Bacillus pumilus: one gene and its partner. The protein of the gene in region 1 interacts with the protein of each later gene in a pairwise test. Links are inferred from orthologs where the notes say so. Each region holds a gene or a part of one and is shown in the gene's direction. Other genes may lie near its edges. The genes, in order: GKC25_RS14630 and mntR.

Region 1 (3,296 bases):
GCAAAAGCTTTTGAGATCGAAAGCGTTCCTTGCTTTATACTGTTTAAAAAAGGTGAGCTGGTGCAAAAAGGCTATGCCTTTCACTCCGTTCCATATCTTCATGAAATGATTGAAACCGCTAAATAAAGCGGTTTTTTGTCATATTTCAAGCAATTCGTCTGAAAATTTGTCGAGTTATTTATAAAGGACAAGCCAATGTTTGTAGAGAAATGTTATGTATAACCAAATGACAGGGAGGTTATACATGTGGAAAATGTGAAAACCCATGGGAACACAGGGCAGCGTTTATTATTAAAACCGCTGCTCTCATCATCATCCTTGAAGATTACATTTGAGGCGGAAACTGACTCTTGTACATTGATTGTGGATGAGCGTGGTGAAGTGAAGAAACTACCTGCAATTGAGTTATCGGATCTCATCTTTTATGGTGAGAGAAAAGAAATACTTCAATTATTAGATGGAGATATGTCCTTACAGCAGTTAATTAGCAGAGGACAAGTAAAAGTAAAAGGGTCATTCCGTGCGCTCTTAAGACTAGAGGCTGTGCTTTGGCTGACGAACGGTTTTTTTCGAAAAATGATAACGTAGTCGTTTACTTGGAAATTAGCGATTTACAGCGTTGACATATCTCGGGTAGCATGATATTCTACGTTAGTAAAAACATGAACATCACATAAAACAACATATTTTCTCTTATTAAGAGAGGTGGAGGGACGTGCCCTATGAAACCCGGCAACCGTCAGCATAGCTGAAATTGGTGCCAATTCACTCAAAGCCGCAATGCTTTGAAAGATGAGAGAAAGGCGTATTGAACATAAAAGGCCTTTCTGCTTGCGTTGCAGTTAGGTCTTTTTTACTGACCTGGTGTCAGGCTAGAGGCATGACAGCAGGAAGAATAAATAACGTATGTGATGGCAACCTATAGATTCAGCAAGAAAGCAGGTGAACAGACTGTGATCCATTTACAGAATGTATCAAAAACGTACCACTCTAAAAGCGGAAATGTTGATGCCGTGAAAGAAGTTAACTTGGATATCGATAAAGGTGAAATATTCGGAATTATCGGGTATAGCGGTGCCGGAAAAAGCTCGCTTATTCGCCTATTAAACGGTCTGGAGCTGCCAACAGCAGGAATTGTTGAAGTGGCAGGCAACCGGATCAATGAAGTATCGAATGCGAAACTTCGGAAAGCAAGACAAGAAATCAGTATGATCTTCCAGCACTTCAACCTACTTTGGTCAAGAACGGTGAGACAAAATATTATGTTCCCGCTTGAGATCGCAGGTGTAAAGGCATCAAAACGGAGAGAACGTGCGAATGAACTGATTAAATTAGTCGGTTTAGAAGGAAAAGAAAATGCGTATCCGTCTCAGCTAAGCGGCGGACAAAAGCAGCGTGTGGGGATTGCGAGAGCATTAGCAAATGATCCAAAGGTTCTTCTTTGTGACGAAGCGACGTCTGCGCTTGATCCGCAAACAACCGATTCCATCCTTGAGCTTTTGGCGGATATCAATAAACGACTAGGGCTCACGATTGTGCTGATTACACACGAAATGCACGTCATTCGCAAAATTTGTCATCGCGTGGCGGTCATGGAGAATGGACGTATTGTCGAAGAAGGCGAAGTATTACGCGTGTTCAGACAGCCAAAGGAAGAAATGACGAAGCGATTTGTGAAACAGCTTGCTGAACCAGAGGAAGCGAAAGAAACAATCGAGCACGTCTTAGAGCGAGTAAAAGAAGGTCAGGTCGTACGGTTGTCCTTTATTGGCGATTCTGCCGAGCAGCCGCTGATCACTGAAATCATTCGATCCTTCAAGGTCGATGTGAACATCCTTCAAGGGAAGATTTCTCAAACGCAGGAAGGCGCGTTTGGAACACTCTTTATCCATATTAATGGAGAAGAGACCGAGGTAGAAAAAGCCATCGCCTATATCCAAAGCAAACAGGTTGAAATCGAGGTGATGACACATGTTTGAGAAATGGTTTCCGAACGTTGATTTAGATGTCATTTGGAATGCAACGGGTGAAACGGTGTACATGACACTCATTTCACTAGCATTTGCTTTTATTATTGGTATCATCCTTGGGCTATTGCTCTTTCTGACTAGTAAAGGCGGTCTTTGGGAAAATAAACCGATTAACACCGTTATCGGGGCAGTCGTCAACATTTTTAGATCGATTCCTTTTATCATTTTAATCATTCTATTATTAGGGTTTACAAAACTTATTATGGGCACAATTCTAGGTCCCAATGCAGCCCTCCCTGCCCTTGTCATAGGGTCAGCTCCATTCTATGCACGCCTTGTCGAAATTGCACTGCGTGAAGTAGACAAAGGAGTCATTGAAGCAGCACGATCAATGGGAGCGAAAACGTCGACCATCATTTTCAAAGTATTGCTGCCAGAATCATTGCCAGCCCTCATTTCAGGTATTACCGTAACAGCGATTGCTCTAATTGGCTCAACTGCGATTGCAGGTGCAATTGGAGCAGGCGGACTTGGTGACCTTGCTTATGTAGAGGGATACCAATCTGGTAATACAGATGTCACACTTGTTGCCACTGTGTTTATTCTCATCATCGTCTTTATTATTCAAATAATCGGTGATTTGATTACAAATAAAATTGATAAACGTTAAGGGAGGATTTATTCATGAAGAAATTGATTTTAAGTGCACTATTTCTAGCATTTGCAGGCATTTTAGCTGCATGCGGTTCATCTAATAACGCAAGTGATAGCAAAACCATTACGGTTGCGGCTTCAAAAACACCACATGCCGAGATTCTTGAAGAAGCAAAACCACTTCTAAAAGAAAAAGGCTACGATCTCAAAGTGAAAGTACTTAGTGATTATAAAATGTACAACAAAGCGTTAGCTGAAAAAGAAGTGGATGCAAACTTTTTCCAACATATCCCTTACTTGAACGAAGAGAACAAATCAAACAAAGATTATAACCTAGTAAGTGCTGGTGCGGTTCACCTTGAGCCTTTCGGTATCTACTCTAAGAAATACAAATCAGTAAAAGATATTCCAAATGGCGGCATCATCATCATGACAAACAACGTAGCTGAGCAAGGACGTATGCTTGCTCTATTACAAAATGCCGGTGTCATTAAGCTTGATCCAAAGGTTGATACAATCAACTCAACGGTCAAGAACATCAAAGAAAACCCAAAGAACCTAAAGTTCAAAAAAATCGCTCCTGAACTAACAGCGAAAGCTTATGAAAACAGTGAAGGTGATGCTGTGTTTATCAACGTCAACTATGCGATTCAAAATAAATTGAATCCGAAA
Region 2 (3,233 bases), 720 kb from region 1 along the record:
TGCTGATAAATGTAGCTGCCGATGGAATAAAGAACGAAAAGTCCACAAAGTGAGAGGACGATATAGTTGAATATTGACAATACAACTCGACTCCTTCTTGAGCATCAGCACAGTAGCCTGTCTGATGGTACGTTTTAGACAAATACTATTATAGTAAAGCAAAAGAAACTTGTCATCATAAATGGTAAGAATTATTTTCAATTCGTTCCCTATTTGATAGACTGATGAAGAGAGAAAACCGGTGGCCATCACCATCATCTAACATTGACTACGTAAAAGAGAAGGGATTTTTATATGCAAAAAGAGAAATGGTGTTTCATTGATACAGGAAATCAAGACCCAGCCTTTAACATGGCAATGGATGAAGCCTTGCTTTATTGGCATAGTGAGAAGCTCATCCCGCCTGTCATCCGTTTTTATGGATGGAATCCGGCGACATTGTCTGTTGGGTATTTTCAGCATGTTGAAAAGGAAATCAACATGGAAGCAGTCGAGCGCTATGGTCTTGGGTTTGTCCGCAGACCAACTGGAGGGCGGGGGGTTCTTCATGATCAGGAGCTGACCTACAGCGTGATTGTGTCAGAGGAACATCCAGAAATGCCAGCGACGGTGACAGAGGCATACCGCGTCATTTCAGAAGGCATTTTAGAGGGCTTTAAAGAACTGGGACTCGATGCATATTTTGCCATTCCTCGTACAGATAAAGAAAAAGAAAGCTTAAAAAATCCAAGATCGTCTGTATGCTTCGATGCTCCTTCCTGGTATGAGCTTGTCGTAGAAGGCAGAAAGGTAGCAGGCAGTGCTCAAACGAGACAAAAAGGAGTGATCCTCCAGCACGGCTCCATCTTAATTGACCTTGATGAGGACAAATTGTTCGATTTATTTCTTTATCCAAACGACCGTGTGAGAGAGCGGATGCAGCGGAGCTTTAAAAACAAAGCGGTCGCCATCAATGAAATCTCAGACCGAACCTGTACAATAGACGATGCGCGTGTTGCGTTTAAACGAGGATTTGAAAAAGGGTTAAATATTGAGCTTGTGCCTTATGAGCTGACAGATGAAGAATTAGCGTTTGTTCATCATCTCGCCAAAACGAAATATGCCTCAGACGAGTGGAATTACAAGCGTTAAGACAGTGGACACTCCTTGTTTTTTAATGGGCGATGGTGTAGAATTGTTATGATTATTAAGTAAAGGTGCATTATGGAGGGGTTTTATGACTACACCTAGTATGGAAGATTACATTGAACAAATATATATGCTGATAGAAGAAAAAGGATATGCCAGAGTCTCTGATATTGCAGAAGCACTCGCTGTCCATCCCTCCTCTGTAACAAAAATGGTTCAGAAGCTAGATAAAGATGAATACCTCATTTATGAGAAGTATCGTGGTCTAATTTTAACCCCGAAAGGCAAAAAAATTGGAAAACGTCTCGTATACAGACATGAACTGCTAGAGCAATTTTTAAGAATCATTGGTGTAGATGAAGAGAAAATTTATGATGATGTAGAAGGCATTGAACATCATCTCAGCTGGAACAGCATTGACCGCATCGGCGATCTCGTTCAATTCTTTGAAGAAAACGACGAGCGATCTGTTCAGCTGAAAGCGATTCAAAAGAAAAACGAACAAACAAATCAAGAATCTTAAGAAAAAGGACACCCTCAGCAAGGGTGTTCTTTCATATTGTTGACAAAGGGCTAAAATGAACTTTATTTTAGCCCTTTGTCTTCTTTTTTTTCAGCGTGACTTGAAAACCTTTGCAGTCTAGGAAGGACGAGTACCGGAGCGGAGCGAATTTGACATTCGTGAGCACCGGAGCGCAGACCTGACAACGAATGCGAGGGTTTGTCTACACGCTGAAAGGACACCCTCAGCATGGGTGTCCTTTTTGATTAAAGTTCTAATTGAAAGCATATGCTCTTACACTATTAATAGCGTGATATCAAAGGGGGCTCCTTGATGAAGATAGATGGTGTGTTCTCAGGTGGAGGCATTAAAGGGGCAGCACTTGCGGGTGCCTATGAAGCGCTTGAAGCGAGAGGATATCAATTTGTCCGTCTTGCTGGTACAAGTGCTGGAGCGATCATTGCTTCACTCATCGCAGCAGGTTTTACAAGTCAGGAGATTCGGGAGCTTTTAGATGAAATGGATGAACATCATTTGCTTGATAGGAGATGCCAATTCATTCCGTTTAAAATGCTCAGGTGGGTATCCATTTACTGGCGCCTCGGTCTGTACAAAGGCGACCGGCTGGAAAAATGGCTGACAGATGTGTTGAAACGAAAAGGGGTCACCGTATTTGGAGATCTCAAAAAAGATTCGCTGAAAATTGTTGCCTCTGATTTAACAAATGGGAAAATCCTCGTGCTGCCAGACGACCTTCCTTCATACGGCTTAAATCCAGAGCGCTTTTCCGTTGCAAGGGCGATTCGGATGAGTTGCAGCCTGCCGTATTTTTTCGAGCCTGTCAAACTAAGGTCATCAAAAGGCATTTGTACCATTGTGGATGGAGGAGTGCTTAGCAATTTTCCAATTTGGTTGTTTGCGGAAGAGAAAAAAAGACCGTTCGTCGGTGTCACATTAACCCCAAACGAAAAAGAACGCCCTCAACACTCCATCCGCAATGCGTTTGAACTGTTTGGCGCTCTTTTTGAAACGATGCGTGGTGCTCATGACGAAAGACACATTGCCACAAAACACGAACGTCATGTTATTTTTATTCCTGTAGAACACGTCATTGCCACTGATTTTCATCTGATGACAGAAAAGAAAAAGGCGCTTGTCGATCTAGGCAGACAGAAAGCCGAGCAATTTTTAAAAAGCTGGACATTTTAAAACAAGGCGCGATTTTTCTTTTTGTTTTTCTTGCCTTCAATCACAGTTAACTGTGTTTGGCTTTTCTTTTTGAGAAGGACGGGCTTAGACTTGTGGTCAGTCGGCACGCTTCGCAAATGAGTGACCCGATTTTTCATCTGGCTTTTCGTTTTTGGTTTAGGCTGCTGGTAGCGACGTTTTGATTGTTTGACTGCTTTACGATAAAGATTGCCCTCTGTTCCAGTTCTTCGATTCATCAGCCATCTAAATAGGAAAAATAGAGCCGCTCCAATGATCACAACTGATAGCAGCATTGTAAAAAGTCTGCCTGGATTCGTTGTGAGTAAATACACAAATCCCAAAATACCTAAAGCGAAAATAATGGTAAAAGCAGGATGTACTCGGCGATTCATAA

What was found.
Region 2: the proteins of GKC25_RS14630 (region 1) and mntR interact in binary tests that used the Escherichia coli proteins (3 or more experiments, as listed by UniProt). The link is inferred for Bacillus pumilus from one-to-one orthologs.

The regions. Positions count from the first base shown.
Region 1 is NZ_CP046128.1:2,853,608-2,856,903, reverse strand. The notes cover bases 1-2,966. They hold GKC25_RS14630 (methionine ABC transporter ATP-binding protein), read left to right. Parts: upstream 1-953; coding sequence 954-1,979; downstream 1,980-2,966. Other genes in these bases: metQ (methionine ABC transporter substrate-binding lipoprotein MetQ), read left to right, coding at 2,655-2,966; GKC25_RS14625 (methionine ABC transporter permease), read left to right, coding at 1,972-2,640; GKC25_RS14635 (SCP2 sterol-binding domain-containing protein), read left to right, coding at 247-588; GKC25_RS14640 (thioredoxin family protein), read left to right, coding at 1-126. Outside these bases: more of metQ, read left to right, coding at 2,967-3,296. UniProt on the Escherichia coli protein: Part of the ABC transporter complex MetNIQ involved in methionine import. Responsible for energy coupling to the transport system. It has also been shown to be involved in formyl-L-methionine transport.
Region 2 is NZ_CP046128.1:2,132,340-2,135,572, reverse strand. What follows is about bases 31-2,933. They hold mntR (transcriptional regulator MntR), read left to right. Parts: upstream 31-1,216; coding sequence 1,217-1,651; downstream 1,652-2,933. Other genes in these bases: GKC25_RS10720 (SA1362 family protein), read right to left, coding at 2,836-2,933; GKC25_RS10725 (patatin-like phospholipase family protein), read left to right, coding at 1,964-2,839; GKC25_RS10735 (lipoate--protein ligase family protein), read left to right, coding at 295-1,131; GKC25_RS10740 (rhodanese-like domain-containing protein), read right to left, coding at 31-74. Also shown: more of GKC25_RS10740, read right to left, coding at 1-30; more of GKC25_RS10720, read right to left, coding at 2,934-3,231.